Regions from separate parts of the Neobacillus sp. NPDC093182 genome, predicted to be linked through region 1. Evidence: riboswitches for the same ligand, from Rfam matches in the RefSeq annotation. Region 1 holds a riboswitch; each other region holds the start of a gene.
The links. A riboswitch is a leader RNA that binds a small molecule or an ion and turns the genes downstream of it on or off. The one in region 1 is predicted to bind cobalamin.
Positions count from the first base shown of each region.

Region 1 (8,309 bases):
ACAGCAAAACCGTTTGCAATTGGCTCTGAGACGGTGATCGAGAAATCAAAGAGCGAGTTCTGGGAGAATGGGGAACCAAAAATCATTCAATATGAAAAACCTGCTAGCGGCTATATCTATAAAGTTTATATAGATGAACCTAATTTAAAGATTTACGAATCAAATACAGAGGAATCATATGATCTGTTTATGAGGGAACGTGACCTATATTGTGATTACTTAGGTGCAAAAAAAAGAAACGTAACCTGGAAAGATAATGCCATCCTTTTAAATAAAGAAGAAGCCAATACAGTATTTCGTAAGAGCCTGATAAAACAGGGATACGAAGGTTTTGTAATACGAAAGGCTCAGATACATGGTATGATGACGGATTTGTATTGCATTTTTTCAGAGAAATCTCTGCTTATAACTGAAGTCCTTCCTTTAGAAGAATAAACAATAGACACAAAAAAGAGTTCAGGAGGTTATCCCCTGAACACTTTAGCAGCTATATCCTAATTGTTTTCATTCCTTAAGTCGAGGTTTAGCAGGATCACAATTTGGCGGCTCAATGTTTGCGGATTCTGCTAATTTCATTAGATAATAACATTCTTCCCGGTACATATGGTCGGCCATTAACGGTGCAAATGTTCCTAATGCTTGATTACTTAGTTCTAATTCTTCTAGTTCCGTTAAGAAATTTTGAAATAACTTAATTTCTAATTGTGCGTCATTCGTCATTTTTGTCAAAGCTGGAAAGGAAGTCAAATTGGTTCTTAAATATCCTGCAAGCTCTACTGCTTTTAGATAAAAACCTTCAAAATCCTTCTTAAATGTCTTACTTTTCTCTCTTAATTTCTTTTCCACACCATCTAAATTTGAATAGATAGCGTCTGAATGACCTGCTGCGTCTAGTAACCATAGAAGGTGATGATGAAGTTCATGGTAAACGGGTGGCATTTTCCCCTCTTTTAAATGATTCAAAATCCTTAAATATTCCTCTAATTCATTTACCATATGATTAATGAATGTAGGTGAAAGGTGAATTTTGATTTTTCCGACAAGGTGTTTTCTTATTAATTCTAATTTGAATTCCCGTAATCTTAGTACTTCTGGTTCTACTTGAGCTGTTAGTTGTGTCAGTGGTGAAGATTTTGCCTGTTCTAAAAGTGTATCAAAAATGTTTATAAAATTTGATGCCTGCTCAATCTCAACTTTTTGAATGGGGGCAAGAGCTTCAAAAATAAACCTAGAATGATCACCTAATATTTGAAGCCAAAAACGGTGTTCAAATCTGGCTGACCTATCAAAAACTTCACTCATGTTAATTCCTCCTAGGAAAAAAATACCCACACTAAGTTGATATTTATTCTCCTAAGGCATGTCTTATGCACTTTGGAATTATGCGGTTAACTGAAATTAGTTATGTTTAATCCGAATTTACTAGCCGATAGCTATACATACTAGCACGCAAAACTAGCGCTTCAACAAACTTTTCGCAACGCAACAAATCCTGTTTTTGTGGCCTGAGTTCAACTTTCAAGGTAGCAGCTAAGTTTGTGTGAACGTACAACATATCTCGAAATTGATCAACGGCTCCACAAAACCTGGGATAACAGCTATCACCTGTTCCAAATACAGCTGTTGTCATGTCTTTTCTACTAATCGACTCAAGCGCATGATAGAGTTGCCTCATTTCCTTTGGGATATCACCATTTCCCCACGTGTACGTTCCGATAGCTATTGCGTCATAATGACATAAGTCAGATACACAAAACTCTTCTATTCTATAAAAAGATAGCTCAACCGACTGCGATAAAAAGATTTCATAAAGTTCCTCTGCTAATTCTTTTGTGTTTCCTGATACCGATGCGTAAACAATGGCAACTGATAATTTAGAGTTCGTCAAATCCATTGGATTGTGAGACCTTTGAATACGTTCTGGACTTTTGTTCAAAGAAATCCGACTTTGTTTCATTCATCATTTCATCTCCAAAAATTTGAATCCACGGCATCGGATTAATCCTTTCTTCATAAAGATTTTTCAAGCCAAGCTGTCTCAATCGTTTATTTGCTAAATATTCTACATAGCCTTCAAATTCCTCTAAATCGATTCCTTTGATTTCAGCTAAAATATAGTGAGCCCACTCTTTTTCCAGCTCAACCGCTTCGTTAATCGTTTGGTAGATATAGTTAATATTTTCGTCTGTATGAAGCTCCGGATTTTCTGTTAAAAGGATTCGAATGAATTGAGCAATAAAGTAGGCATGCTGCATTTCATCCCGTTGAATATAACTAATCATTGTACTTGTTTTCAGCATTTTTTGCTGACGTGCTAAATGATAGAAAAAGGCAAAACCGGCGTAAAAATAAATCCCCTCTAGGTTAATGGAGTTTACACATAACTTGAACAACGTTTGCGGCGTTGGATTTTGTCTAAATTCCTCATAGGCATCTAAAATAAGTTGATTTCGTTTTTGGACGATGTGATCACTTTTTGCTTGATTAAATCGTTCATTTTGTTCGCCAATGGGAATAAGCGAGCTTAGTATATACGAATATGATTCATTATGAACAGCTTCTTGTTGTGAAATAACAGCAAAGATCGCTTTAAAACTAGAGTCACTCACATAATCCATTACTTGACTCATGGTTGGTGTCTGCAGGCTATCAAGAGAAGCTAGCTGCGTATTAATACGCAGAAACACATCTTTTTCTTGATTACTAAGGGAATCCCATTGTTTTATATCATCCTGCATATTGATTTCCTGCGGTTTCCAAAAATTTGATAATAGAGTTTGATATAAATCGTACATTTTTGGATAGGCAATATCATTCCAGTTAAGGATTCCCGATGACTTTCCATTTATGATTCCGGTGGATTTGTTTGGAAAGTCAGGATTGAGTAATTGTATTTTGGTTAATGGTGTATGAATCATGAAATAAACTTCCTCCATTCTTCTCTGCTAACTTTGACATGCTTCACATTCTTCTATCTCCGATTGAGAAGTACTTCTTATGTAATAAGTCGTCTTTAAGCCCTGCCTCCATGCTTCCCTATGAAGATTTAATAACTCTACCGCTTTAATATCATGACGAACATAGAGATTGAAACTAATCGATTGGTCGATATGGCGCTGTCTGGCGGCATTTTGCCTAATACTCCATGTTTGATCCAACGCATGACGAGTTCGTCGATAAAAATTGTAACTGTTATGGTCCAAATCGGGTGCCGTTACTTTAAATTTGAAATTTTTCTTCTCCTCCGCGTATTCGACTGCATACAAAGGGTCAATCCCATCTGTTGAACCGCCAATCTTTGCTGTGGATGAGTTTGGAGCAATCGCCATCATCCAGCCATTTCGAACCCCATACTTTGTAATATCTTCCATCAGTTGGTTCCAACGATTTGTTTTATATCCTTTGCGCTCAAAATACTGGCCTGACTGCCATTCTGAACCTTCAAATTTTGGATAACTGCCTTTTTCCTTTGCTAATTCCATAGAAGAACGAATGGTAAGGTAAGCAATATCCTCATATAAACGATCTGCATATTCAACTGCTTCATCAGACTCCCAAAAGATGCCTTCTAACGCAAGGAGGTGATGCCAGCCAAACGTACCTAAGCCTACAGGACGGTATTGCTTATTAGTGACTTCCGCTTGTCCCACTGAAATGGTATTAAGATCAATTACATTGTCTAGCATTCTCATTTGGATTGAAACCAATCTTTCTAGTACATTCCCTTTTACAGCTTTCGGCAGATTAATAGATGATAGATTGCAGACAACAAAGTCCCCAGGTTTACGAACAATGACAATATTTCCTTCTTCATCCTTATATTCTTTAACAATCGTGGTGGCAGACATATTTTGCGTGATCTCTGTACACAAATTACTGCAAAAAATCGACGCACATCCATATCCTCTTGCATGTTTGTTTGGATTTTGACGATTGACTTCATCCCGATAAAACATATATGGCGTACCGGTTTCTAATTGAGAAATCATAATCCTTGCCATTATATCCATCGCCCGATAAGTTTTTCGAGGAAGAAAAGGATGTTTTACTGCTTCTTCATACTTTTCTGTAAAAAACTTTACATCACACTCGTCATAAAAATCTTCCAAGCCCAGGGGATTCCCGTCTTGGTCCTTCCACCCCATTATTTGTTTTACTTGATGAGGACAAAAGGTGTGCCATTCTCCAACACTTCGACCGTTTTCATCTACTTCTTCTAATTTCTTCATAAACAAGTCAGGTATGGAAACACCCGTAAAAATATCATGAGCCTTTCGTCTTTCGTCACCGTTATTTGTCTTTAAGTCTAAAAAGCCATTCATAATATCTTTATGAAATACATCTAAATAAACGGCGATTGCTCCCTGCCTTTGGCCCAATTGGTCGACACTCACAGCCGTATCATTAATAAGCCGAATCCATGGAACCACCCCAGAGGAATTACCTTTAAATTTCTTGATATCTGAACCTAAGGCACGTACCTTGCCTAGGTAAACACCTAGCCCGCCACCGTCTTTACTTAATCTAGCAAAATCCCAATTGTTCAAATAAATTCCATCTAAAGAATCGTCCACTGTATCAATAAAACAGGAAGAGAGCTGCCCAAAGCTTTTTCCGGCATTTGATAGAGTTGGTGTTGCAACGGTCATATACAAGTTGCTAAGTGCCCAATATGCTTCTTTTACAAGGTTTAACCTGTTTCCTTTTTGTTCTTTTCTCATTAATGTCATGGCGATGACCATAAACCGTTCTTGAGGTAACTCGTATAGTTTTCCTTCGTAATCTTTCGCCAAATAACGATCTGCTAGTAAGAACAGCCCTATATAATTAAACAAATTGTCCCGTTCTGATGTAATTACTGCGCCTAGTGTATCAATCTCTTCTTTTGAATAGTCATGTAATAGATCCTCGGAATAGATTCCTATTTTTGTTAATTCAGCAATCAGCGTGTAAAAACCTCCGTATTTTTCTTCCGGCTCGTATCCCCTGCTGCTTGACGCATTTTGATAAAGTTCCTGTAAATAAAGATTTGCTGCTAGAAAGGTCCAGTTTGGATCGCTCATTGAAATTTGATTTAATGCATAAAAAAGGGATTGTTCATATATGGAAGAGTCTTCAAGATTAGCGATCTTTTCAACTAATTCATTTGTGTTCAGATTATATTTTTCAGAAGCTTTTTTCACTGCCGCCAAAACCGAATCCTTGTCTGAATAAACACTGTTTACTGCCATACCAAATTCCTCATTTCTTTTCATAATGACTTCGTGAGTGAAACGACAAAAAACCCATCTATGAAGATGGGTTTGATAACGTGGATTAATCTATCATACAGGCTCATTCACTGTAATAGTAGGTATACCCTCGTTATATCTTCCCAGCTCCCGAAGAAGATAATACGTAATAGAAATGGCAGGTCTCCTGACTTGTGCTTCTCCCTACTCTAATCCCTTCCCGTCCGTAGACAGTGGATATGATTATTTCGTCAGCACTTACAGTTGCGGGTACAGTTCTGGATTCTCACCAGATTCCCTATTAAGTCTATATAGACACCATTTATATTGGTTATTTTCTATATTTAGTGTTTTGATTTATTGCTCACTACTAAATATTGTATATGTTCAACTATAATATACTATTTTCACTTTGACAATAACAAAAATAATTCTCAGAAAATTGTGTACGAACGATTTTTTATATGTTATATTAATTGGCAATTACATATCGTGTAAGAATTGGTGCCAAGCTGAGGCTTGGCTTAATAGGGAAGAACGGTGCAAATCCGTCGCTGTCCCGCAACTGTAATTCGGAGTGAATCACAAATACCACTGTCTTTTGATGGGAAGGTGTGATGAACATTGATGATGAGCCAGGAGACCTGCCAATTTGTAGTACACACCAGATACCTACGTGGAAATAGGTGGTGACATTCATTTGTACGACAAACGAGTTATGAGTTGTATTGTTTATGCAAGATTTTTAAACATACCTTTAACTTGATTGTATAGCCATTTCCGGTTCCTGGAGATGGCTTTTTTGTATTTGGATATATGTAAATGAAAAGGAGGAATCGTAAATGAAATTAGCTAGTACAGCCATTGGGTACCCCTACATTGGTGGTAATCGAGAGTGGAAACGTTGTGTGGAATCTTTTTGGAAGGGTGAAAAATCAGAGGAAGCGTTTATCTTTGAGATGAAGACCATTCGTTTAAATCATTTGAAGCATCAGCAATCCTTAGGATTAGACATACTTACGGTTGGAGATTTTACCTTTTATGACCGTATGCTGGACCTTGCGACCATGTTCGGTTTAATTCCAGCCCGTTATAATTGGACTGGTGAAAAGGTAAATCTTACAACTTATTACGCAATGGCACGTGGAGCAAACGATGTTGTGGCTTCTGAAATGACAAAATGGTTTAATACAAACTACCACTACATTGTACCTGAGTATGAAGGCAAGCCACTAAAATTAACTCAAAACTACATTTTAGATTATTTTTTAGAAGCGAAGTTTGAACTAGGTCTAATTACAAAACCAACCATTATAGGTCCCTATACTTTTGTACAATTATCTAAAGGCTACGATTCGATATCAAAAGCATCATTTATTTTAAGACTCTTACCTCTTTATGTTCAAGTACTCCAACAACTTGTAGATGCAGGAGCACAGTGGATACAAGTGGAAGAACCAGCATTAGTCCTTTCACTAGCACCTGAAGATATCAAACTAGTTCAACAAATTTATAAACAATTAGCAGAAGAAGTACCTGCAGCGAAACTGATGTTACAAACCTATTTTGAAGGACTATCAGCGTATGAAGACCTCATACAATTACCTGTCGCTGGAGTTGGGCTTGATTTTATTCATGGTGCTGATCAGAATATGGCTTCACTCCGTAAATACGGTTTCCCACAAGATAAAATATTAGGGATTGGTATCATAAATGGGCGTGATATTTGGCGGGCAAGTTTGGCTGAAAAAGCAATGATGACCAAAGCTATTTTATCCTTAAGCGGCGTAAATGAAGCGTGGGTTCAATCTTCTTGCAGTTTACAGCATGTACCTGTCACAACTAAATCTGAAAAGACTCTGGACAAGACATTACTAAACGCATTATCCTTTGCCGATGAGAAAATCATCGAGTTAACGCATATAACATCCTTCGTTTCAGACGAGAACTGGTCTGGAAGTAAAAGTGTGTCACAAAGTATAGTGGCAATTCAAGCCTTAGAGCAGCATGAGGGAAGGAAAAATCCACGTGTGAAGGAGCTTTTATTACAAGTCAAGCCAGAGCATTTTACACGTCCAATGCCCTTTAAAGAACGTCAATCTTTACAAAAAGAAGCTTTACAATTACCGGATTTTCCAACCACAACGATTGGAAGCTTCCCTCAATCCGATCAAGTAAAAAGAACGCGTACTGCATGGCGTAAAAAAGAAATTACCGACTTGAAATATGCTGAGTTTTTGAAAAGTGAAACCGCACGCTGGATTCAAATTCAGGAAGAAATTGGCCTTGATGTTTTCGTGCATGGTGAATTTGAGCGAACCGATATGGTAGAGTACTTTGGTGAAAAGCTCAAAGGTTTTGCTTTTACAGAAAAAGCCTGGGTGGTATCATATGGGTCACGTTGTGTGAAACCGCCGATTATTTATGGTGACGTCGAGTGGACATCTCCAATGACCGTGAAGGAAGTTGCAGAAGCACAGCGATTAACGTCGAAGTATGTGAAAGGGATGTTAACAGGACCTGTCACAATATTAAATTGGTCATTTGTTCGTGATGATCTTTCTCGTGAACACGTTGCCAACCAAATTGCCTTAGCGTTGAAGGAAGAAATTCAAGCATTAGAAAATGCAGGCATTGCCATAATTCAGGTGGATGAACCAGCTTTACGTGAAGGCTTGCCACTAAGGAAAGAAGACTGGAATGACTATTTATCATGGGCTGTGAATGCATTCAAGCTCGCGACTTCTAGTGTGAGAAATGAAACTCAAATTCATACCCATATGTGCTATTGTGAGTTTAATAACTTCATAGAGCCAATTCGTGCCCTTGACGCAGATGTCATTTCAATCGAAACGTCTAGAAGTCACGGGGAACTAATTCAATCACTAAAACAAAATCCATATGAACTTGGTATCGGTTTAGGTGTTTATGATATACACAGCCCCCGTGTGCCAAGTGTAGAAGAAATCGACACTATATTAAACGAAAGCTTAGAGATTATTTCAAAAGAACAGTTTTGGGTGAATCCAGATTGTGGTTTAAAAACACGTCATGAAGATGAAACCATTGCGTCATTAA
Region 1 covers NZ_JBIVOI010000017.1:6,519-14,827, forward strand. Annotated here, with positions in the region: gene ACIQAA_RS25545 (hypothetical protein) at 1-435, shown strand, start outside; gene ACIQAA_RS25550 (DUF2935 domain-containing protein) at 505-1,302, opposite strand; gene ACIQAA_RS25555 (flavodoxin domain-containing protein) at 1,409-1,894, opposite strand; gene ACIQAA_RS25560 (ribonucleotide-diphosphate reductase subunit beta) at 1,875-2,918, opposite strand; gene ACIQAA_RS25565 (ribonucleoside-diphosphate reductase subunit alpha) at 2,946-5,255, opposite strand; cobalamin riboswitch at 5,392-5,569, opposite strand; cobalamin riboswitch at 5,717-5,897, shown strand; gene metE (5-methyltetrahydropteroyltriglutamate--homocysteine S-methyltransferase) at 6,074-8,309, shown strand, end outside.

Region 2 (8,309 bases), on a different contig from region 1:
TTATATTCTTAATGACAAGCTTGGTTGCCATACTATTTTCCATTGCACCTAATTATCAAGAAGATCTTGAGGTGCTTTGGATGGCTAAAATAGGTTCATGGCAAATCTATATTAGCTCAAATAGTATCCAACAATCATACGAACTAGCTACAACTATATTAGCAAGTGTGAGCTGTTTATATTTTCTTGTTTTATCAACTCCTCTTAATCAATTAATGTGGATATTAAAAAAAGTAAAACTACCCACCGTTTTTGTAGAATTAATCGGGATTACGTATCGATTTATCTTTGTTTTATTGGAAAAGATGAATGAAATTTATATTGCACAATCTAGCAGGCTTGGCTATCAAAATTATAGAAGCTGGTTTTCCAGCGTAGCACAGCTTATTGTCAGCCTTTTCATAAAATCGATGCACGCAGCAAAAGAGCTTCAAATCACAATTGATAGTCGAGGTGGAGATGAACATTTGTATGATGTGGATTTATCATTGGGCTATAAGCGAGGGCATTTTGTCATTATTTTTATTTCGTTTGTAACACTTTTCTTGATAGAAACTATGACAAAATCATGAAAGAACAATGAAAAGGAAGTATGTAGAGTGAGTGAACAAATATTAACGTTTGAACATGTTTCTTATCAATATGCTGATGGAACAATGGCATTGAATCAGATAAATCTTTCCATTGAAAAAGGGAAGAAAATAGCCTTATTAGGGAACAATGGCGCTGGGAAATCGACACTATTTCTTCTTATGAACGGAATATTAAAGCCAACAAGTGGCAGCATTTTATACAATGGAAAGAAGTTGACCTATAAACGGAAAGAGATTCAGCAATTAAGGCAGCAAGTCGGTATTGTGTTCCAAAACTCTGAAACCCAACTTTTTTCATCTACTGTCTATGAAGATATTAAGTTCGGTCCAAAAAATTTAAATTTACCCACCGAAGAAGTTGAGAGGTGTGTAAAGGAAGTCATCACACTAACAGAAACGGAATCGCTTAAAGATAAACCCCCTCACTTTTTAAGTATCGGACAGAAAAAAAGGGTAGCAATTGCTGGAATTGTTGCCATCGATCCTGAATTAATGGTATTAGATGAACCAACAGCTGGGCTCGATCCTTACTATTCAAAAAGAATGTTGAATCTATTGGAAAAGATTCATCATCGAAACCGGACGATTCTATTGTCTACACATAATGTAAATCTTGCTTATGAGTGGGCAGATGAGGTTATCATCTTAAACAATGGGCATTTGCTAGCTCAAGGAACACCGGTTGAGGTTTTTAGTAAAAGAGAAATACTCGAAACAAGCCATTTACAAAAACCTTGGATTATGGAAGTGTTTGAAAAATTTCAAAGAATGAACTTATCCAATAAAAAGTATCCGAGGTCGAAAGCAGAACTGTTTGAAATGATGGAATCATGTTTTAATGGGACCAGCATTCAAGTTTAAGGTGGAATTCTGACGAGTGACCTCAGTTTATTGTGCATAATTTTTTGAAAGCACCATTTCAACCTAAGAAGGTGCTTTTATTAAATTTTCAAACAAATAGTTTGTTAACATTCGAGATTATATGATATAGTTATAAAAAATTTAATAATACTTTAAATAAGTGCTCACATTTGTGAGGTAAAAGGGAAACTAGTGAAAGTCTAGTACAGCCCCCGCTACTGTAAGAGCTGATGAAATTACAATGCCACTGAGAAATCGGGAAGGTGTAAGAGTAAAAAGAAGCTTAAGTCAGGAAACCTGCTTATTTAAACGACACTTGCTTTTCGGAGGGAGAAGTATAGGCGGGACAATTATTCCAATTGTTTTTGTATTTCAGTATGCTTTTTTTATACTGCGATTTCACATGCCTGTATTCCTTTTAAAAGGAGTACAGGCATTTTTTATTTGGAGGTAAGCCTATGAAAAAGGGAAAAATTTTTGTTGTTGGCTTCGGTCCCGGTGATCGTGAGCATATTACAAATCGAGCTGTAGTGGCATTGCAGCAAAGTGATTGTATTATTGGCTATAAAACATATGTGGAGCTAATTGAACCTTTTGTAACAGCAAAGTCCATCGTCAGTACGGGTATGACTGAAGAAGTGTCACGTGCACAGGATGCAGTAAAGAAAGCTGAAGCAGGTCATATTGTCTCAGTGATTTCCAGCGGAGATTCAGGCGTTTATGGTATGGCTGGATTAGTGTATGAAGTGCTGATTGAGAAGGGCTGGACTGAAAAAGAAGGAATTGAGGTAGAAATTGTTCCAGGTGTTTCAGCCATTAATTCTTGTGCAAGTTTATTGGGTGCGCCTGTCATGCATGATTCCTGCACGATAAGTCTAAGTGATCATTTAACGCCTTGGACCGTAATAGAAAAGCGCATTGAAGCAGCTGCGATGGCGGATTTCGTTATAGCTTTATATAATCCGAAAAGCGGTCGACGGACACGCCAAATTGTAGAGGCACAAAATATTCTATTAAAATATCGTTCTCCTGAAACACCGGTGGGACTTGTGAAAAGTGCCTATCGTGAAAATCAAAATGTAGTGCTGACAACACTGGCTGAAATGCTTGAACATGATATCGGAATGCTGACAACGGTTATGATCGGGAATTCTTCTACTTTCTTTTATGACAATAAAATCATTACCCCTCGAGGTTATCAGCGTAAATATACGTTAGGGGAAGAGAAGCAAAGCTTAAAACCGCATCAGCGTTTAAAAAAGGAAGCTGAACCATGGGCATTAAATCAAGAAACAGGGGAAGCACAAGCTGGTTATGAGCAAATTGAAAGAATAAAACAAGAAGCCAGCTCATTAGATTTGGCCATAAAGGCTTTATCCATGGTGACTAAATCGGAAATAGACTATCCGCATTTTGTTCAGCAGCCAATCGAAGATATATTTGAATTTGCTGTTTCACCTGGTGTTGCCAATAAATTTATTACGCCTGAGCAAATGCGCGTATTAGCAGAAACCATTGGCGAGACAGGCACCATGGAATATACACCGGATCATCGTTTTTTACTAAAGATTCCAACAGATCAGCCTGAATCGATTGTTGAAAAGCTTGAACAAAATCATTTAATCGTCATGCCTGTGGGCGATGTTTTAAATGTTAAAGCTTGTGATTTTTGCAACGGTGAAAAAGCAGAATCAATTCCATATGCAGAAGAAATAGGAGCAAAATTGGGGGGCTTAAAGCTTCCAAAAGAATTACATATTGGTTTCAACGGCTGCGGTATGGCCTGTTATCGGGCAGTATTCGATGATATTGGGATCGTTTACCGCAAGAAAAAATTTGATTTATTTATTGGCGCAAAGCCGGTTGGCCGTACAGCCCATGCTGCACAGCCAGTAGCAGAAGGAATTGAACCAGATCAACTGCTGCCGTTATTAACGAAAATTATTGAAGAGTACAAACAAAATGCCCATCCAAATGAACGCCTTTTTAAATATTTTAAAAGGGTGAAAAGAATTCAGTATTTTAACTATCAAGATATGAGCTCCAAAATTGAAGTCGAGCCGGCACCATGTGGAGATTAGGAGGAACACATGATTTTATTTTTAGCAGGCACAAGTGATGCGAGAGCACTAGCCATTCAATTGCAAAATCAAGGCTATCCTTTATTAGCAACAGTAGTCACAGAATCTGCAGCCGAAAGTTTAAAAGCCCACCATATTCCTTATCAAGTGGGTCGGTTATCAGTAGATGACATGATCGCGCTTATTCAGAAGCAAAAGATGACCTGTGTCATCGATGCCAGCCATCCATATGCGGAAGAAGCGTCGAAAACGGCAATGGCAGCAGCAAAAGCATGTGATATTCCTTATATTCGTTATGAAAGGCCAGAAGAACAGTTTATTTCTCCATTCATTACAGAGGTTGACAGCTATGAAGAGGCAGCCAAATTAGCTCAATCTCATAAAGGAACGATCATGCTGACAACAGGCAGCAAAACGTTAGAAATATTTACGAAATATTTAATGCGTGATGAAATCCGGCTTATTTGCAGAATGCTTCCAAATATAGGGAACATGGAAAAGTGCGATAGGTTAGGTATTAAACAAAAGGACATTATTGCGATCCAGGGCCCATTTTCGGAATCATTAAATAAAGCACTTTGTGAGCAATACAATGTGACTCTAATGATTACAAAAGAAAGCGGCAAAGTGGGATCTGTAGATGAAAAAATGACAGCTGCTCTGCAACTAGGGATTCCTGTTATTTTAATCAAACGACCAGCGATTGAATATGAAAATTTTTGTACTTCTTTTGAAGAAGTAACTCAACTATTAGGAGGTATTATTCTTGGCAAACATGAACTTTAATACAAAATTTATTCCCGTAACGGTAGATCCAGACAAGATTTATGATCACAGTTTCGCCATTATTAAAGAGGAAATGGGCGAACATTCATTTACTGATGAGCAATGGCTAGTGGTTCGGCGGGTAATTCACGCTTCAGCAGATTTTGAGTTAGGCCGAAGCATGATCTTTACACCTGATGCCATTGAGGCAGGGGTTCAATCCATTTTAGCGGGCCGTCATGTAGTGGTGGATGTACAAATGATCGAAAGCGGTTCAGGACGGAAACGATTCCAAAAGCATGGCGGGGATTTACATTGTTATATCGCCGATGAAGATGTCTCAAAGGAAGCGAAGGCTCAAGGAACAACACGTGCGATTATTTCTATGCAAAAAGCAACGCGTCTACATGAAGGAGGAATCTATGCCATCGGCAATGCGCCAACCGCCTTACTGGAGTTAATTCGTTTGATTAAAGAAGGTGTGGCTAAACCGGATTTAATTATTGGAATGCCAGTCGGCTTTGTATCAGCAGCAGAGTCGAAAGCGGAGTTAGCAGTGCTGGAAGGGATTCCATTTATTACGAATGTTGGGAGAAAGGGTGGCAGTACAGTGACAGTCGCTGCACTTAATGCCATTTCGATTATGGCGGATGAACGAGCAAAAGAAACGAAATAAAAAAGACCCTTCACAAATGCGACACGGCTATACGACAGGAGCTTGTGCAACAGCGATGACAAAGGCAGCACTGCAAGCTCTTGTCGTGGGAAAGGTACCTGATGAAGTCACGATTTATTTACCGGTTGGCCAGTATGCCACATTTAAAGTAACCGCATTTGAAGTATCAGAAGGCTGGGTAATGTGTGAAACGATTAAAGATGCCGGGGATGATCCTGATGCTACACACCAGGCACGAATTCAAAGTACCGTTCGTTATTCAGAAGAAAAAGGTATCCATTTAGATGGCGGGGTTGGTGTAGGGCGAGTGACAAAAGCGGGACTTCCTGTACCGGTAGGTCAAGCAGCGATAAACCCTGTACCGCGTAAAATGATTTTTGGTGTTGTACAAGAAGCAATTGAAAAATATAAATTGGATTGTGGAATTGAAGTGGTCATTTCCGTACCAGATGGTGAAGAGATTGCTGAAAAAACATTGAATGGGCGTTTAGGCATTATTGGCGGAATTTCGATATTAGGTACACGGGGAACAGTGGTTCCATTTTCAAGTTCTGCTTATATGGCAAGTATCGTACAAGCGATCAATGTAGCAAAAGAATCAGGATGTGAGCATTTAGTCATTACAACGGGCGGACGCAGTGAAAAATATGCAATGCAGCAGTATCCTCATTTACCAGAAGAAGCATTTATCGAAATGGGCGATTTTGTCGGTTTTACGTTAAAGAATATTGCACGGAAGAAGATTCCGAGAGTCTCGTTGGTAGGGATGATGGGGAAGTTCTCAAAAGTAGCCCAAGGCGTTATGATGGTTCACTCAAAAAGCGCACCGATAAGCTTTGAGTTTTTAGCAGGCATTGCCAATAAAGTGGGTGTTGATGAGAAGACGCAGCGAGAAATTTTACAGGCGAATACGGCTTCACAGGTTGGTGAAATGCTTCAGGGAAACGAGGCATTTTTTGCAGCCCTTTGCAAAAACTGCTGCTACTATGCATTGAATCATATGAATACTGACATCAAAGTGTCGACAACCTTGTATGCCATGAATGGTGACTGTTTAGGAAAGGCTGAGAATATTGACAAATTGGATGAAGATGATTGGTATAGGGGATAATGGCGCGGAAGGATTGCTCCCCCACTATACACAGTGGATCAATGAATGCGATGTACTTGTAGGCGGAGAGCGCCATTTGCAATTTTTCCCGGAATATAAAAAAGAGAAAAAAGTTATCAAAGGCGGTTTGTCGGCGTTAACAGCTGAATTACAGCAAGAAACACGAAATGTTGTTATTTTAGTGTCCGGTGACCCACTATTTTATGGACTTGGCAGTGTACTTGCGAAAAAGCTTCCGTTAGAGATTTATCCGTATACCAGCTCGGTACAGCTTGCTTTTTCTAAAATGCAGGAAAGCTGGCAGGATGCGTATATTGTCAGCTTGCACGGCCGTTCCATTAAAGGATTTGCACAAAGAATTGATGGGCGTAAAAAAATTGCTGTTTTAACAGATGAAACGAATTCTCCGCAGGCCATTGCAAAATATTTAAAGCGTTTCGGCATGACAGAATATGATGCCTTTGTTGCTGAAAATCTACAAGGTGAAAAGGAACGGTGCCGCTTCTTCACATTGGACGAAATGGAGCAAAGCTCCTTTTTTCCATTGAATGTTGTGGTTTTAAAACAGCGAATGGCAGTCGAACGCGCCTCTCTTGGAATTCCGGATGATGCTTTTCTTCAGCGAAAGCCAGATAAAGGATTAATTACGAAAAGAGAAATTCGGACTCTTTGTCTGCAGGAGTTAGGACTTAAGGAAAATAGCATTGTGTGGGATATCGGAACCTGCACAGGTTCAGTTGCGATTGAAGCAGCGAAAATCGCTCGGGAAGGTGCCGTGTATGCAATTGAAAAAAATGAGGGTGACCTTGAAAACTGCCTGGAAAATCAGTTAAAACATCGTACAGATTTTGTTGCAGTGCTGGGGAAGGCACCTGACCGTCTGGAAGAATTTCCAGATCCGCATGCGATTTTTATTGGCGGCAACGGTGGAAATATGGAGCATTTATTGCAAACATGTATTTCACGCTTACAACCAAATGGACGCCTTGTTATGAATATTGCAACGATTGAAAATCTGGCAGAAGCGCTGCAGCATTTAAAAGCATTAGGCTGTGAAGTATCGATATTACAGGCACAAATTTCAAAGAGTAAACCAATCTTACATTTAACGCGTTTTGAACCGTTAAATCCAATCTATATTGTGACAGCAAAGAAAGGAAATGAATAATGAGAATGGGAACCTTATTTGGACTAGGTGTTGGGCCGGGAGATCCAGAATTAATCACTGTAAAAGCATTTCGTAGATTACAAGAAAGCCCGGTCATTGCTTATCCAAAAAAATTAAAGGGCAGTAAATCTTATGCCCATCGTATTGTTGAAGTGTATATTAACCCGGCAGAAAAAGAGATGCTTGGTTTAGTATTCCCCATGACAAAAGATGAAGATACACTAAGAGCTGAGTGGACAAAATCAGTGGAAGCTATTTATAGCTTTTTAGTTCAAGGAAAAGATGTAGCTTTCGTGACTGAAGGGGATCCAATGCTGTTCAGCACATTTATTCATTTAATGAACGTAATGAAATCGATGTACCCTGATGTCCCGATTGAAACGGTAGCAGGTATTTCGTCGTTTAATGGTTCTGTTAATCGCTTAGGGATTGCTTTGGCTGATGGTGATGACCATGTCGCCATGATTCCTGCTACGGAGGATATGGAAGAAATGCGCCGCGTAATTGAAAACCACGATGCGATCGTCTTTATCAAAGTAGCAAAAGTTATAGACGCAATGCTCGATCTATTGGAGGAAATGAATTTATTAGAAAAAGCACATGTCGTTACAAAAGTTACATCTGATGAAGAGGTCATTTGGAAGATCAATGAACTTCGAGGTTCAGAATTAAATTACTTGTCATGTATGGTGGTGCGCAAATAATGAAGAAAATTTGGATTATCGGAGCAGGTCCAGGAGATCCTGATTTAATCACGGTGAAAGGTTTAAAGCTATTAAAAGAAGCGGATGTTGTGATGTATACTGATTCACTTGTAAGCGAAACGTTATTAGCGGAAGCGAAGGAGTCGGCCGAAATTATCCGCACAGCAGGGATGCATCTTCAGGAAATGGTGGATTGTATTGTCGAGCGTGTCAATACAGGCAAAAAGGTAGTACGTTTACATACAGGCGACCCGGCGATGTACGGGGCAACGATGGAGCAAGTGGCACTGCTGAAGCAGCATGAGATTAGCTATGAAGTTGTTCCAGGTGTAAGTTCTGTTTTTGCATCT
Region 2 covers NZ_JBIVOI010000020.1:75,452-83,760, reverse strand. Annotated here, with positions in the region: gene cbiQ (cobalt ECF transporter T component CbiQ) at 1-572, shown strand, start outside; gene ACIQAA_RS27740 (energy-coupling factor ABC transporter ATP-binding protein) at 600-1,454, shown strand; cobalamin riboswitch at 1,596-1,773, shown strand; gene cobJ (precorrin-3B C(17)-methyltransferase) at 1,913-3,535, shown strand; gene cobK (precorrin-6A reductase) at 3,545-4,321, shown strand; gene ACIQAA_RS27725 (precorrin-8X methylmutase) at 4,311-4,976, shown strand; gene ACIQAA_RS27720 (cobalt-precorrin-5B (C(1))-methyltransferase) at 4,951-6,087, shown strand; gene cbiE (precorrin-6y C5,15-methyltransferase (decarboxylating) subunit CbiE) at 6,062-7,255, shown strand; gene cobI (precorrin-2 C(20)-methyltransferase) at 7,255-7,959, shown strand; gene cobM (precorrin-4 C(11)-methyltransferase) at 7,959-8,309, shown strand, end outside.
Region 2: another riboswitch for cobalamin. It lies ahead of cobJ (precorrin-3B C(17)-methyltransferase); the one in region 1 lies ahead of ACIQAA_RS25565 (ribonucleoside-diphosphate reductase subunit alpha).

Region 3 (8,309 bases), on a different contig from region 1:
CCCCTTGCTGTGTAAGCCCAAGGAGCAGGGTATCGGTTGATGTACCAGCAGGGGCGGTTTGGGAATCTATCATATGAAATTCCTGCAATGCTTTTACTTTTGCCTCGGTAGCAGCCATATATCCATCAACAAGAGCACCATCTGTAAAATACGCATCTATGAATATCATTATGTTGATGGATTTCCCTCCCCATGCTGTCACAATTGCCATCATATGAATATTTTCTATTTCTTTCGTTACAAATACCATTTCCTCAAGTTTTGCAGCTGTCATGACTGCGGCCGATAGTTCGTGAGGAATCGAGTACTTTTCCATCAAATGCTGTAAATCGTGGTGTGGACCTTGAAATTGGCAAAAATGTTTTAACCACTGTATTCCAGCACCAATACTCGTATTTGATATGGTACGTAATGGTTTATCAAATTGAACATGAATATATTCTTCTGTTTTTCTTATCTTATAAAGGTCTTCAAAGTTTAACGACATACTTGATGTAAAATAGTTTGGTGTCATGAGAAGCTGTGGTTTAGGAACAGTTGGGTGTGATTGGGCATTCACTTTCACCTCATAGACCTTCTTTAATTGATCTTCTTTCCTTAATAGGTCAACATCTCCAACTTCTAAAAAGCTTCCATTATGAAGTAAGGCAATTCGATCTGCATAGAGCGAAGCAACATTCAAATCATGCAGAATAGAAAAAATGGTTAACCCCGTTGTTTGTTGTCGTTCTTTTAATAGATTCAACATTTGAAAGGTATGTTTAATATCTAGATGATTGGTAGGCTCATCTAAAAGTAAGATCTCAGGCTCCTGAGCTAAAGCTTTGGCCAATAAGACTCTTTGTTTTTCACCACCACTAATCAGACGAAATTGAGTTTTCCGAAGGTCGCCTATTTGGGTTATTTCCATAACCTCCTCAATGACTTTCCGGTCTTCTTTCGAAAGTTGCTTAAAGATCCCCTTTTGATGAGGATAGCGTCCAAGACTAATGATTTCTTCAACGGTATAATCGAAGGATACTTGAACTTCCTGTGTTAAAACCGCCATTTTTTTTGCTTTTTCCAGTTTTGAGAGAGATGAAATTTCTTTACCACATATGGAAACTTTCCCGCTAATAATCGGCAACTGCCCTGTTATGAGTTTAAAAAGGGTTGTTTTCCCACTCCCATTTGGCCCGAGAAGAGCAAAAAACTCTCCTTTTTTAATTTCTAAATCTAGACCTTTAATAATGGGGGAATGGGTATATCCACCGACCAAGTTTTGAACGTTAATCATTTATTCGTCCCCCTTCCAAGTCTTTCTCTAATCAATAAAAGGGCAAATACAGGTGCACCAATTAAGGCAGTAATCACGCCAATTGGCAGCTCTTTAGGTGCAATCATGGTTCTAGCCATTAAATCAGCTAGTATAAGAAAAGCTCCACCCATTATCAAGGAAAGCGGAAGGACATGGCGATGATTCGGTCCCGTAACAAGTCGGATTAAGTGTGGAATAACAAGTCCAACAAAGCCAATCGACCCTGAAACAGCTACTGCTGCACCGGTTAATAACGATGCACCAATTAGAACAAATGTCTTTCCTTTTTTAACATCTACTCCAATATGATCTGCTGCATCCTCTCCTAGTGCTAGGGCATTTAATTCACGATAGAAGTAAAACAACACAATGGAACCGATTATCATAAAGGGGATGATTAGTTGAACATAACTCCACCCTCTCATTCCAACACTGCCATATAACCAGTAAATAATTTGAGTCATCGCGTCTCGATCTCCCAATGAAATAAGAAGAGATACAAGCGCACTAATAAAGGCACTAACAATGATTCCTGCTAAAATAATCGTTTCAATTGCTAAACTTTTACTACTCAATCGAACGAGTCCGAATACGACAAGTAAAGCAATTAATCCACTAAAAATCGAAACGACCGGAAGCGTAAAATTTCCTAAACCAAAAATTGTTACTTGAAAAAACAAAACGAGAACAGCCCCAAGTGAGGCTCCTGAAGATACCCCAATGGTGTATGGGTCTGCTAGTGGGTTGCGTAAAAGCCCTTGAAAAGCTGCACCAGCTAATGAAAGGGCTGCCCCTACACAAAAGGCAAGAAGAACTCTTGGCAGACGGATATTCCAAATGATCATTTCTTCATTTTTTGCTACTTCATCAAGCCAACCCATATTAATCGTTTTATCTAGTATAATATGTAAAATAGTAGGAATTGGGATTATTACACTACTATAAAATAAGCCAAGAAGGCTCGTACCAAGTAAAAGCCCTCCGCTTATCAAATACAACCAAACTATTTTACTGCTTAAATATTTCCGGATAGATAAGTTCCGCAAGTGTCTCGACTCCTTCAATTAAACGAGGACCGGGTCTTGTAACCGTATCGCTATCAACGTCAAAAACGTTTTTATTTTTTACAGCTGGCACTTCTGACCATCCTTCACGATTCAAAACCCCATCAGTTGGATTATCTACATAGTATCCATAGGTGGTAATAATCACATCAGGGTTTAATTTGACAATTTCTTCTTCCGTCATCTTTACCCAGCCCTCTTGATCTTCTGCGGCATTAGTGGCTTGAATGGTCTCAAGCATTTCATGCATAAATGTATTTTGTCCTGTCGTAAAAATATCTGGAGCAGGTGAAACTTCTACCCAAACTTTCTTTTTATCCTTGATAGCCGCTGCTTTGTCTTTGATTGCTTGAAATCGTTCTTTCATATCAGAAATAATTTCTTCTGATTCGGTCTTACTTCCAGTAGCAGTACCAATCATTTCAATGTTGCTATATACGTCCTCAAAGGATACAGCACTTCCAACAACAACCACGTCAATACCAGCTTCTTCAAACTGTTTTAAGGTTTCTGGATGTGTTTTATAATGATAATCTGTAACGAGCGCTATATCTGGAAGTAATGTGAGAACAAGCTCTGATTTGATATCCTGTGCACCAACCTTTTCAATTTCTTCCACTTCTGGTGGATAGTTATCATAATCTGATACGCCAATGACTTTATCGCCTAACCCAAGTGCAAACGCTATTTCTGTATTACTAGTCTGAATCGAAACAATTGTTTCAGGTTCCTCATCAATCGTTACCTTTCGATTCGCATCGTCGGTAATGGTTACAGGAAACTGAACTCCATCATCCTTCTCCCCTTCATTTGTCTTGTCGTTTTGGGTAGCAACTGCTTTATCTTGAGTGTTCTGTTCCTGTGTACCACAGCCTACAATAATACCCATGCTTAACAGAAGAACAACACTGAATAGTCCCCACTTTTTTACAATCTCTTTCATCACTTTTTTCCTCCTTCTATTTTTGAACACAAAAAAACGCTGTTCCAGAGGAAAGCGTAGAGTAAAGGCAGTTTTATAATACATTGTCTTTTGGACAGCATGATAACTTGCAATCGTCATAATAAATAAAAATATTTACATAGGATTACCTGCACTTTAAACATTCCTTTCCTCGAGGAAGCTTAAAAAACATAATAGGCAGGTCTCCTGACTTGCGAATCACTGGTTGGTTATCCCTTCCCATGTAAAAAACACAGTGGATAAATATAACCTTCCTTCTCGCTTACAGTGGCGGGACCGTGTTGGATTTACACCAACTTCCCTCTTAGTCTCAAATAATCCTATTCAGATCATTTAAGAAACCTATTTGTCTAGTATTCATTTTTTTGTTATAAAGGCAATTATAGTAGAGTGTTCCACCTTTGTAAACTATTTCTATTTTTTCTTTATCTCATTTATTTCCATTTTAATTGCTGACGGAAACATGTTCAAATGGCCATGAAGGCAATTGTTTGCGAAGCGGTTTATCTTCTCTATAACCTAAAGCATATTCCCCTTGCATAATCGTATGAATTTCTCTAGTGCCTTCATAGATCACTGGTGCTTTAGAGTTCCGCAAAAAGCGCTCAACTGGGTATTCATCGGAATAACCATATGCCCCATGGATTTGAACGGCATCATTGGCAGCCTCAAATGCAGCATTACATGAAATCCATTTAGCAAGTGACGTCTCTTTTGTATTTCGTTTACCCTGATTTTTTAACCAGCCAGCTTTAAAAACCAACAATCTGGAAATTTCAAGATTTGCGCTCATTTTTGCGATCATTTGCTGTACAAGCTGGTGTTTTCCAATCTCTTTGCCAAATGTTTTCCGTTCATGGCAATACTTAAGGCTTGCTTCAAGGCTGGCTTCTATTAAACCTACTGCTCCTGCAGCTACTGTAAAACGGCCGTTATCTAGGGCAGCCATAGCAATTTTAAACCCTTCTCCTTCTTCCCCTAATCTGTTCTCAACAGGAACCTTTACATCCGTTAAGAATACTTCACCGGTATTTCCAGCGCGAATACCCAGCTTTCCCTTAATAGCCTTCGTTTCTACTCCTGCAAAACTGCGTTCAACAATAAAGGCAGTAATTCCTTTATGCCCACTATCATGATTTGTCTTGGCAAAAATTAAGAAATGGTCAGCAACATCACAAAGAGAAATCCATGTTTTGGAGCCATTAAGAATATAGTAATCCCCATTTCTAGCAGCTGTCGTATTCATCGCTGCAACGTCAGATCCAGCATTCGGTTCTGTTAATCCGAAGGCACCAATTTTACGTCCCTGTGCTTGAGGGACTAAATACTTTTGTTTTTGTTCCTCCGTTCCCCATTGCAATATTGTCATACTGTTTAGCCCTGTATGAACAGAAACGGCTGTCCGATAGGCAGTATCTCCCCGTTCTAATTCTTCACATACAATGGCCAGTGTATTATAATCCATGCCTGCCCCGCCATACTCTTCAGGGATACAGACACCCATTACTTGCAAATCCGCTAATTTTTTCAAAATCGCCGGTTCAAAATGGCCTTGGCGATCCCACTCCTGAATATTTGGAATGATTTCCTTATCGACAAATTTTCTCACCATTTCCTTTACACTTTGCTGCTCATCTGTTAATTCAAAGTTCATCATATAAATTCCCTCCCTCAATAAATACATTTTATTTTACATTTACATTTACCTAATGCTCCCTTCACGCTATCTCTCCATCTTAACTACTCGATGTACAAAAAAGGAGCCAGCAAAACAAACAATGATGTTCCTCATTGATTGCCTTACTGACTCTTGCTCATATCTCGTTTCCTGCAAAGGAAGTACAAGTGCAATTAAGTCAATTTACCGTGGATGTTATTATGATTATACAATTTATTTTCTGAATTTTCCATAAATCAAAAAGATTAATTCGTTTCGTATCTCATTGCTCCCATGGCAAAAGAATTAGTTTACCGGTCGTTTTGCGCTGTTCCATGAGCTGGTGCAGCTCCGGGGCCATGTGTAAGGGTTGGATGTTCCCAATGACGGGTTTAATGGCACCTTTAGCTGCAAGTTCAACAATTTTCCCAAGGCTTTCAAAGAACAAATCTTGGCGTTCCGTAACCCGCCCTAGTAAAAAGCTACATAATAGAAAAGAAAATAGCTTTCAATTATACTGTTGATTAAGGTGCAAATAATTGCTAGAAGGAAGGACTACAAATGCTATTTTATGTAATTGCCATTCTTGTTCTTGTGATGGACCAGCTTTCTAAATATCTAATTCGTATCTTCATCGACATACATGAAAACTTTACTTTGTGGGGAATATATTTTACACATATCGAGAATAGCGGGATGGCAGGAGGATTATTTCATGGCTATGCTCGGCTCTTCGGAGTTGTGGCTGTACTGTTCGTGATCGTTGTTTTATATATTCGTAGAACGGGAGAAATGAAGGGAGCTCTCATCGATAGTAGTTTTGGATTCCTAGTCGGAGGAGCAATTGGAAATGGCATTGATCGGCTTTTATTTGGGCAGGTAACAGATTTTATCCCGCGCTCTGGTGGAATTCTTAACTTGGCCGACCATGCTATTGAGATGGGGTTGATACTGTTTATTATCTATGGAATTGTTAGCTGGTGGAAAGATAAGCGCTAGATTCTCTAAAATACAGATGTACTGCCAATGTGGTAAATGTCTACCATTTCTTTTCCAAAAATAAGTTCAATTTTTCTGCCTCTTCTGCAAACATTAAGCCCCACTTTTCATTGTATGAACACACTTCGACCTTTCTCAAACCATCTCCCTCCTAATTTGCCGTATAAATCGTTTTTTATCTCAAAGAATCTTCACCATATAATCATACAGATGTTCATTAATTTTGATCAATTTACCACCCTTATACCCAATCTGCTCGTATAGCTTTTTTGCATTCGGGTTATCTTGAGCAACATTTAGAGAGAGTCTTGAATATCCCTTTTGTATTGCTGCTTTTTCGGCTTCCTTTAGAAGCATTGATCCGATTCCATAGCCTCTAAACCGATCAGCAACACACAGGGTGTCGATATAAAAATCCCCCTCGTCAGCTTCCTTATCCAAGAAAATCATTTCATTCCTTCTTTTCTTCCTTAAGCGTTTCAAAATAGGTTCGTCTAATCGAGGTGCAGCCTCTCCCGGATAGGTAATTACGATCCCTGCTACTTCTCCTAAAATATCTGCAACAATCGTATTTTGGTAGCTAAGACGATTATTCTCTTCGCGAAAGAAATGCTCCAGCGTTTCACGGATATTTTCACTCTTAGATTGTCCAGTTAACTTCTCGGCAATATCATCAATTGCGATATGAATGAGTTCAGCAGCTTTCTTTGCGTCCTTTTTGATTGCCCCCCTAAATCTCAATTCTTGGGCAATAATTTCATTCCAAGAAATTCCATAGGGGGCACCATCATCCGTGTATCCTGCAATATAATAGAAGTTTTCGTCTGAATCCTCTTCAAAGTATTTGTTTTGTTTATGACGTTTTGTTTTTGGTTTTCTCTTCAACTACTTTCCCTCCGTAGCAGTTGTCCCAATCTTCCGACCGAGAGAGTTTCAGCGGAAAAAACATTCGGGATAGTGATGTTCTTCTGTGTTCAAATGAGGCAAAAAAGTGCCAGGTACCAACCATATCATTGGAAGGTGACAGGCACTTTTATCTCTAATTTTTAGCGAATTGACCATCGACTTCAACGGTTTCAAAAATATTAATAAAGGCTTTTTCATCGTGGCTGCGGACAATTTTTTTTATTTGCATTGTTTCATAACTTGTTACTACCATCATTAAAATCTGTTTGGGTTCCTTTGTATAGCCCCCGAAGCCCTCTGTAATGGTGATACCTCGATAGATTGATTGTAGTAAATCCTCTCGTATTAACTCTCCTTTCGTCGTAACAATCTGCATCGTTAATTTGATGTGATTCGTGTGAATGGTATCGATCATCTTACCTGTCAAATAGATTGACAACAGTGTGTACAATGCAATATTCCAATTGAAAGCAGCACCAGAAATTAGAACTATAACGCCGTTCATCGCCGTCAGAAGCAAGCCCACACTAACATTACTAGTTCGTGAAAGGATAATCGCAATGATATCCAATCCGCCAGAGGTGCCAGAATACTTCAAAATCACGCCAACACCAATACCACCAATGATTCCTCCAAATATTCCCGACAGCAGTATATTGTCTGTTAGAGGAACGATTGGCAAAAGATATAAGAAAACGGAGAGTGATACCACACAAATCAGAGTATTGACTGTAATTAACTTACCTAGCTTAAAGTATCCCAAGATGAGTAAAGGTATATTGAGTAAAAGATTCATTAAACCAATATCAAATGGAGTGACTAACCCAATTAAAATGGCAATACCACTTATTCCGCTGCTCAAAATCCCGTATGGGACCAAAAAGAAATTAAAACCAAATGCAACAATCAACGAACCAACGATGACAATTAAATTTTTCATACCTATTAAAACTCCATTTCCAGAAAAAGTAATATAAAACCATAAATAGGACGGACTTACGAGAATAGTCTAATGAGAAACTGAAGGAACTCACTATTTTTTAGTATAAAAAACTCGTCCCAAAAATAGGGACGAGTTCTTGCTCTCGTTATCACCCATATTCCGCTAGTTTCGCATAATGAAACATTCCGCTCTCAGTTAACGTACCGTCTCACGTAATCCCATGTAACGGTGGGATATCCGTCAAAGCTTACTCCGTTCGACTTTGCATCTCGTAAATGATTTATATAAAAAGTGTCCATCGGCTTTCACCAAGCCCCGATTCTATGGGAACAGGATTCTTTTTATACTATCTTGTCACTGATTTTTATTATTATCAGTAATCTACCAAAGGGAAAATAAAATTGTCAATATTATTTCCCAATATATCATTATTTTGAATATTTAGGATACATTTTCCAATCCCAACAACTGTTAATCCA
Region 3 covers NZ_JBIVOI010000019.1:49,171-57,479, forward strand. Annotated here, with positions in the region: gene ACIQAA_RS26995 (ATP-binding cassette domain-containing protein) at 1-1,276, opposite strand, end outside; gene ACIQAA_RS27000 (FecCD family ABC transporter permease) at 1,273-2,343, opposite strand; gene ACIQAA_RS27005 (ABC transporter substrate-binding protein) at 2,306-3,304, opposite strand; cobalamin riboswitch at 3,485-3,685, opposite strand; gene ACIQAA_RS27010 (acyl-CoA dehydrogenase family protein) at 3,771-4,979, opposite strand; gene ACIQAA_RS27015 (zinc-binding dehydrogenase) at 5,266-5,430, opposite strand; gene ACIQAA_RS27020 (signal peptidase II) at 5,544-5,981, shown strand; gene ACIQAA_RS27025 (GNAT family N-acetyltransferase) at 6,162-6,866, opposite strand; gene ACIQAA_RS27030 (YitT family protein) at 7,021-7,827, opposite strand.
Region 3: another riboswitch for cobalamin. It lies ahead of ACIQAA_RS27005 (ABC transporter substrate-binding protein); the one in region 1 lies ahead of ACIQAA_RS25565 (ribonucleoside-diphosphate reductase subunit alpha).

Region 4 (8,309 bases), on a different contig from region 1:
AACGGTGTTTGTCTTACCGTCACTAGCTTTACTAGCAGCCAGTTTACGGTAGATGTGATGCCTGAAACCGTGAAAGCATCGAGTTTACAATCTTTGAAACGTGGTGCCAAAGTGAATCTCGAAAGAGCCATGGCAGCAGGGGGTCGATTTGGAGGTCATTTCGTTTCAGGTCATATTGATGGTACTGGGGTAATTAAAAGTAAAAAACAGGTGGAAAATGCTGTTTATTACGAAATTGAGGCCTCACCGGAAATATTAAGGTATGTAATTGAAAGAGGTTCGATTGCTGTCGACGGGACAAGCCTTACAGTATTTGGAGTCACAGACGAAACATTTACTTTATCACTCATTCCCCATACTTTATCTGAAAGTATTATCGGTCTTAAGGAGTCCGGAGATATTGTCAATTTAGAATGCGATATGATTGGTAAGTATGTGGGGCATTTTTTAACGAGAGGACAAAATACGGGTAACAAAAAAAGTTCATCCGGTATTAGTGCCAGCTTTTTAGAAGAGCATGGATTTGCTTAAGTACATAGAAAGGAGAGATTACACGTGTTTGATAAAATTGAAGAAGCCTTGATTGATTTACAAAACGGAAAAGTTATCATTGTTTGTGATGACGAGGACCGAGAAAACGAAGGTGACTTTGTCTCATTAGCTGAAAAAGCAACACCAGAGGTAATTAATTTAATGGCTACTCATGGAAGAGGTTTGATCTGTATTCCAATTGAGGAGGAATTGGCGCAGAAATTAGAACTTTTTCCAATGGTTGCAGTTAATACAGATGAACATGGTACCGCCTTTACAGTCAGTATTGACCATAAATTTACCACCACAGGGATATCAGCGTTTGAACGTTCGGCAACCGTATTAAGTATGCTCGACCCGGAATCAAAACCTTCTGATTTTAAAAGGCCAGGCCATATTTTTCCATTGATCGCAAAAAAAGGCGGGGTCTTGAGAAGAACAGGACACACCGAAGCGGCAGTGGATTTAGCAAGACTATGCGGATCTAAGCCTGCAGGAGTGATTTGTGAAATCATGAATGAGGATGGAACCATGGCACGTGTTCCGGAGTTGCGGAAAATTGCCGATGAACTTGACGTCAAGATGATCACCATTAAAGATTTGATTGAATATCGCAATAAAAAAGACAAGCTGGTCAAACGTGAAGTTGAAATCAATTTGCCTACGGAATTTGGTGAATTTAAGGCTGCAGGATACTCAAACGTCATTGATGGAAAAGAGCATTTAGCGTTAATAAAAGGGGAAATTAATCCTGAGAATCCTATCCTTGTTCGTGTTCATTCCGAGTGTTTAACCGGTGATGTTTTCGGTTCTTACCGCTGCGAATGCAGGTCTCAGCTCCATGCGGCATTAAGTCAAATTGAAAGAGCAGGAAACGGAGTCCTCCTTTATATGCGTCAGAGCAGTGGTTTAGTCAATAAATTGCGGGCACACGAGCAGCTAGAGGATGGTCACAACACTGGTGAAGCTGATTTACGTGAATTTGGTATTGGTGCTCAGATTTTAAAGGATTTAGGGATTAGCAAAATGAAATTGTTAACCAATAACCCGCGAAAAATAAAAGGAATTAAGGGATTTGATCTTGAGGTCGTTGAAACAGTTCCTTTGCAAATGGAGATCAACGAAGAAAAGGTAAAATAAAAACTACACAATAATTTGGAGGTATTAAAATGGGACATATTTATGAAGGTAATTTAGTAGGCTCAGGTTTAAAGATAGGAATTGTTGTAGGACGTTTTAACGAGTTTATAACCAGTAAATTATTAAGCGGTGCACAGGATGCTCTTAAAAGACATGGTGTAAGCGAAGATGATGTTGAAATTGCTTGGGTGCCAGGTGCATTCGAAATTCCTTTAGTGGCTCAAAAGATGGCCATTAGCAAAAAATATGATGCTGTTATTACATTAGGAACCGTGATTCGCGGGTCCACACCACATTTCGACTATGTATGTAATGAAGTAGCAAAGGGCGTTTCAAGAATAAATCTAGATAGCGGCATTCCGGTTATTTTTGGAGTATTAACAACAGAATCGATTGAACAGGCGATTGAGCGTGCAGGAACAAAGGCAGGAAATAAAGGCTGGGATGTTGCAACTGGCGCTATTGAAATGGCAAATTTATTGCGAACTTTCGAAAAGTAAAAAGATTTTTGGCGAAATTTGCTTAAAAATATGGCTTTCGTTTTTATTTACTATATAATAAGTCTATCATAAAAAAATTAATGAAGAATAGGTGCTGAAAATCTTAACGGTTTTTAGCTTAAAAGGGAAGTTGGTTAAAATCCAACGCGGTCCCGCCACTGTAAATGGGAGCAACCTGCAAAATGTCACTGTCAATCTGATGGGAAGACGCAGGAAGCGATGACCATGAGCCAGGAAACCTGCCTTATTCTAGTGCCCCAAAAAGAACCTACGAGGATAGGGAGGTGTGGACGACTAGAGTCATTTTTAATGGCATTTAATCAAACCAACATCTCTACATTACGTAGAGATGTTTTTTTGTGAATTTTTTAGATGGTGCAGTTTTTTGTGATGTATTTTTGACGGAAGTCATAGGGGGAAGAAACATGAAAAAATTATCAGCGTTATTATTAATTCTTTTGTTAACAATAGGTGCGCTAGCAGCATGTGGAGAACAAAAAGAAACGGTAAAGGATGAAGGAAACAGCAGCACGGAGCAAAAAGGAGAGGAAACGGCATTTCCTGTAACCATTAAAGACGCATTAGACAATGAGGTGACGATTAAGGCAAAGCCAGAAAAAATCGTTTCATTGATTCCTAGTAATACAGAGATTGCTTTTGCACTCGGACTTGAAGAACAAGTTGTAGGTGTGTCCGATTTTGATAATTATCCTGAGGAAGCAGCAGCTAAAGAGAAAATCGGCGGGATGGAAATTAATATCGAGAAAATAATTTCATTGCAGCCAAATTTAGTGTTAGCACATGCTTCCGCAATGAATGGGACAGATGGCCTGCAGCAATTAAGAGATGCCGGGCTGACAGTTTTAGTGATACATGATGCCCAAAATTTTGAGCAGGTATATGATTCGATTGTAATGATTGGTAAGGCCACTGGTGAAAACAAGAAAGCAGAAGAACTGATTAAAAGTATGCAAGATAAATTAGCAGAAATTAAAGCCAAGGCTGGAGAAATCAAAGAAAAGAAAAAAGTGTTTATTGAGGTATCTCCTGCTCCTGAAGTGTTCACAACCGGAAAAAACACATTTATGGATGAAATGATTAGTGTAATTAATGCAGATAATATTGCAAATGACCAAGAAGGCTGGATCAAAATCGATCAAGAAGTGATGATTGACCGAAATCCAGATGTCATCATTACTACATATGGTTTTTATACGGAAAATGCTGTTGAACAAGTGTTATCCAGACAAGGCTGGGAAAATGTCAATGCCATTAAGAATAAGCAAGTCATTGATGTAGATTCTGATCGTGTGACCCGCTCTGGCCCAAGGATTGTTGAAGGAGTAGAGGATCTTGCAAAGGCTGTCTATCCAGAAGTATTTAAATAATAAAATAGCAGCCTACTTACTAGCAGGAAGTTTCCTTCTCTTTTCAGTGTTAGTAGGAATTTCGATAGGAACCGTTTCGGTTCCTATCTTTACCATTATTGAAATTATGATGTCAAAGCTTTTTGGATCTATTTCTTTGGATCAAATTGACCCCATGTTTTCAAGTATCGTTTTGAATATCCGGCTGCCGCGAGTTATTTTGGCTGGATTAGTAGGGGCTTCTCTCGCCATTGCAGGTGCAGCCTTTCAAGGACTATTAAGGAATCCTTTAGCAGATCCATATACTTTAGGCGTATCATCCGGTGCGTCTGTTGGGGCAGTACTCACTTTATTTTTTCAATTATCAATCCCCGTCATCGGCAGCTTTACCCTTCCATTACTCAGCATTTTGTTTTCTTGGGCTACGATTTTCTTCGTGCTTGCATTCGCAAGAAAAATTGAACGCTCGATGAGAGTGGAAACCATTATCTTAACGGGAATCATTTTTAGTTCATTTCTTGGTGCCCTCATATCACTCATGATCGCTTTAACAGGTGATGAGCTTAGACAAATTATTGGCTGGCTATTGGGTAGTGTGTCGATGAGAGGCTGGGAATACATAAGAATTATTTTACCTTTTTTTGTGCTGGGTTCTATCATCCTTATTTTAAATGCAAAAGAATTAAATGCCATGTCTTTTGGTGAGGAACGTGCCCACCATTTAGGAGTAAATGTTCAAAAAAGAAAACTAATCATCTTAACTGCAGGATCAATTTTAACTGGTGCGGCGGTTGCCGTTTCAGGAACGATTGGTTTTGTTGGGCTGGTCATACCGCACCTTTCAAGGTTGTTATGGGGACCAGACCATAGGCACCTGCTCCCATTATCGATCCTTACTGGAAGTGGATTTTTAATTCTAGCAGATTTAATCTCAAGAACGATTATTTCTCCAACTGAGTTACCAATTGGAGTCATAACTGCATTAATTGGTGCCCCGGTATTTGCATTAATTCTATTACAGAGAAGAAGAATGGAAAGAAGTGGATAAAGGGATGCTTAACGTTCAACATGTTGCAGGCGGGTATTCAAATGAACAGATACTGAAGGATATTACTTTTGAAGTTCAAAAAGGTGAATTATTCGGTATCTTGGGACCGAATGGAAGTGGTAAGACCACCTTATTAAAAATGATAAGCGGAATCCTGCCGTTTATAAAAGGTGATATTTTCATATCAGGCAAAAGATTGCAGGAGTATAATTCAAAACAGCTGGCTCAAATCGTAGCTGTTTTATCTCAGCATTCCTCGCAATCGTTTTCCTATACCGTAAAAGAAACGGTTTCGCTTGGCCGCTACGCCCATCAAACCGGCTGGTTTCAGACCTGGGGAGAAAAGGATGAAAAGATTGTACAACGGGTGATGAAGCAAACTGGGATTACTTCCTTGCAAAATAAAGCGATACAAGAGTTATCCGGCGGGGAAAAACAAAGAGTATTTTTAGCTCAGGCACTCGCCCAAGAACCCGAAATTCTCCTGTTAGATGAACCAACGAACCATTTAGATTTATCTTATCAAAAAGAATTACTGGATTTATTAAAGAATTGGACGTCAGAAACAGGTTTAACTGTCGTATCTATATTTCATGATTTAAATCTTGCGGGTTTATATTGTGATCGATTGCTTTTGCTCGAAAACGGGTCCATTAATATCAACCATATCCCGAACGAAGTGCTTAGAGAAGAAAGAATACGTGATGTTTATCATACCGATATTCAGAAGCATCCTCATCCAAGAGTACCAGCACCGCAAATGGTGTTAATACCAGATGAGAGGCAGGATAAGGAGATAATTCAAATTGATGAAAGTTTGTTACGCGTAACAGATGAGTTTATTGAATTAAAATCACCTGCTCCATTAAGGACGATGTCGTCAGGAGTTGTTGGATCAGGAACAGGCTGGCACCATACTTTTGTTAATCGACATGTTGGAAAGGACTATAACTGCAGCGATCATCGAAAGGAAATGGCCTCCTTTTTAAAATTAAACGGCTTCGAACCTTCCGAAACAGTAGGAATGATGACCGCAGTCTTCCTTAATGATGTTACATTTAAGCACGTTGAAGGGAATGAATTCTCACTATTTGTTGTCGTAACTGCAGGTGTGGGGAACGCAATCGATGCTTCTAAAAGTGAACAGCATACCTTTGAACAGGTGCCTGGCACCATCAATACGTGGATCTTCGTTAATGGTGAATTAACCGAGGAGGCCTTTATTCAAAGTATTATGACCGCTACCGAAGCAAAAGCAAAAGCGCTCCATGATTTAAATATTATGGATTCGGTGACAGGCACCATTGCGACGGGTACTTCTACCGATAGTATTCTCATAGCTGCTACCCAGGCTGGTGAAAGGCTGGAATATGCGGGGACGATTACAAATTTAGGTAAATTGATTGGAAAAGCTGTATATGAATGCACGTTAGAGGGTATTCGAAAATCTCAAAAAAGGAAAGTAGTATGATTATCTATCATTTAACTGCCATAAGTATTGCGTATTTTATTGATAGGCTTGTAGGAGATCCCCCTCAATGGCCTCATCCTGTAAGATGGATAGGATCATTGATTTCATTCCTAGAGAAACGCTTAAATCATGGAAAAAATAAAAGATTAAAAGGGGTCGCAATGCTCCTTTTTGTTTTGTTGATAGTATTTTCAATTGTCCTTTTATTAATTGTAATAAGTTATCGAATTCATCCTATAGCTGGCATTGCCATTGAAAGTATCATCATTGCAGCAACGATCGCACAAAAAAGTCTAAAAGAAGCTGCTCTCGAGGTACACGCCCCATTAGAGAAAGGGGACTTGGCAGGAGCAAGAATCAAACTATCTTACATTGTTGGCAGAGACACAGATTCATTAAATGAAGGTGAAATCGCACGTGGTGCAATCGAAACGGTTGCAGAAAACACTAGTGATGGAGTAACTGCACCATTGTTTTGGGCACTAATTGGGGGAGCGCCTCTTGCAATGGTTTATCGGGCAACGAATACCTGTGATTCAATGGCAGGTTATATGAATGAAAGATTTAAAGATTTCGGCTGGGCATCTGCAAAATGGGATGATGTGATGAACTGGATTCCTAGCAGGATAACTGGAATCCTAATGTTAATTGGAACAAAGCCTATGAAAATGGAGTATCAAAGGGCATGGAAGGTATTATTCCGTGATGCAAAGAAGCACCCGAGCCCAAATAGCGGCTGGGGAGAAGCGGCGGTGGCTGCTATTTTGGGGATTCAGCTTGGCGGCATCAACTATTACAAAGGAATCGTTTCAAACCGTGCAAAGATGGGAGATCCATTAGTCCCTATACAAGCTGATCATATTTTATCAGCCAATAAAATCTTGGATAAAACAGTCTTTTTATTTTTACTATTATTATGGATAGGGGGGATCATGATTGAATTTACCTTCACATGGCTCAAATCCGCAGCACCTTTTTAAATCACTGGGACTTTCGCTCCCAGAGAAGTATATTGATTTTAGTGCAAACATTAATCCACTTGGCCCTCCTCCTGCCCTAAAAGAGAAATGGAATGATTTTTATCAGGAAATTACCGTGTATCCAGATCCATTTGCAGAAAAGCTAAGGAATAGGATTGCGGATAGGGAACAAATTTCGGCAGATTCTGTTCTAATTGGAAATGGAGGGGCCGAACTTATTACCCTGGTTGCAAGGTTTCTTTCCGGAAAAAAGGTTATAGTGGCAGAGCCGTCTTTTTCTGAATATGAAAAGGCTTGCCGAGTTAACGATTGTGAGATACAGTACCATCCATTAATGGGACCTCATTTCGAGTTAAGTATAGATGAGTTACATCCAAGCTTAAGCAGTGCAGACGCATTATTTTTATGTAATCCAAACAATCCTACTGGTATTCAATATCCAGTGTCAACGGTACTTTCAATCATACAGGAATGCGAAAAACAAAATTGCTTTGTGATTTTGGATGAAGCTTTCTATGATTTTTTAGTAAACTACGAATCTTTTATCCCTTATATTAATAAGTTCTCAAATTTGATCATTATACGGTCGATGACAAAAATGTTTGCCATTCCAGGAATTCGTCTAGGATATTTGGCTGCAGCTCCAGCTTTAATCGCAGAAATTAACAAATACCAGCCTCATTGGAGTATTAATACTATTGCGTTATTGGCAGGGGAATTATTTTTACAAAATGAAGAATTTATAAAAATGACACAAGTCTATATTTCGGAAGAACGGGAGAGATTGTTTACATTTTTTAAGAAGCATCATTTTGTGATGACTTCGTCACAAGTTAATTATTATTTGTTACGGGATTCAAATCTCCATGAACAAAAAAACTTATTTAAATTCTTATTGCTCAAGGGAATCATTCCCCGCCATACTTATAACTTCCCTGGTTTAGAAGGAAAATGGTTACGTTTTGCTATAAAAAGTAAGGAAGAAAATAGTAAATTAATGGAGGTATTGTTGGAATGGCGACAGCTTCATTAATTTTTATTACAGGCGGAGTAAGGAGCGGGAAGAGCAGCTTTGCCGAAAAAATGGCTGTAGAACACGCAAAGGAAAATGGCGGGCAATTAAACTATTTAGCGACCGGTGTCGCTTCGGACCCAGAAATGAGGGAACGAATCGCACAGCACCAGTATGACCGAGGATCTGGAAAGTCTCGTTGGAGAACGATTGAACAGTCACAAAATATTGGTGAGAGTGCAGCTTATTTTAATAAAGAA
Region 4 covers NZ_JBIVOI010000011.1:55,952-64,260, reverse strand. Annotated here, with positions in the region: gene ribE (riboflavin synthase) at 1-531, shown strand, start outside; gene ribB (3,4-dihydroxy-2-butanone-4-phosphate synthase) at 556-1,671, shown strand; gene ribH (6,7-dimethyl-8-ribityllumazine synthase) at 1,701-2,171, shown strand; cobalamin riboswitch at 2,244-2,432, shown strand; gene ACIQAA_RS19745 (ABC transporter substrate-binding protein) at 2,597-3,559, shown strand; gene ACIQAA_RS19740 (FecCD family ABC transporter permease) at 3,525-4,586, shown strand; gene ACIQAA_RS19735 (adenosylcobinamide amidohydrolase) at 4,591-6,057, shown strand; gene cbiB (adenosylcobinamide-phosphate synthase CbiB) at 6,054-7,037, shown strand; gene cobD (threonine-phosphate decarboxylase CobD) at 6,994-8,070, shown strand; gene ACIQAA_RS19720 (bifunctional adenosylcobinamide kinase/adenosylcobinamide-phosphate guanylyltransferase) at 8,052-8,309, shown strand, end outside.
Region 4: another riboswitch for cobalamin. It lies ahead of ACIQAA_RS19745 (ABC transporter substrate-binding protein); the one in region 1 lies ahead of ACIQAA_RS25565 (ribonucleoside-diphosphate reductase subunit alpha).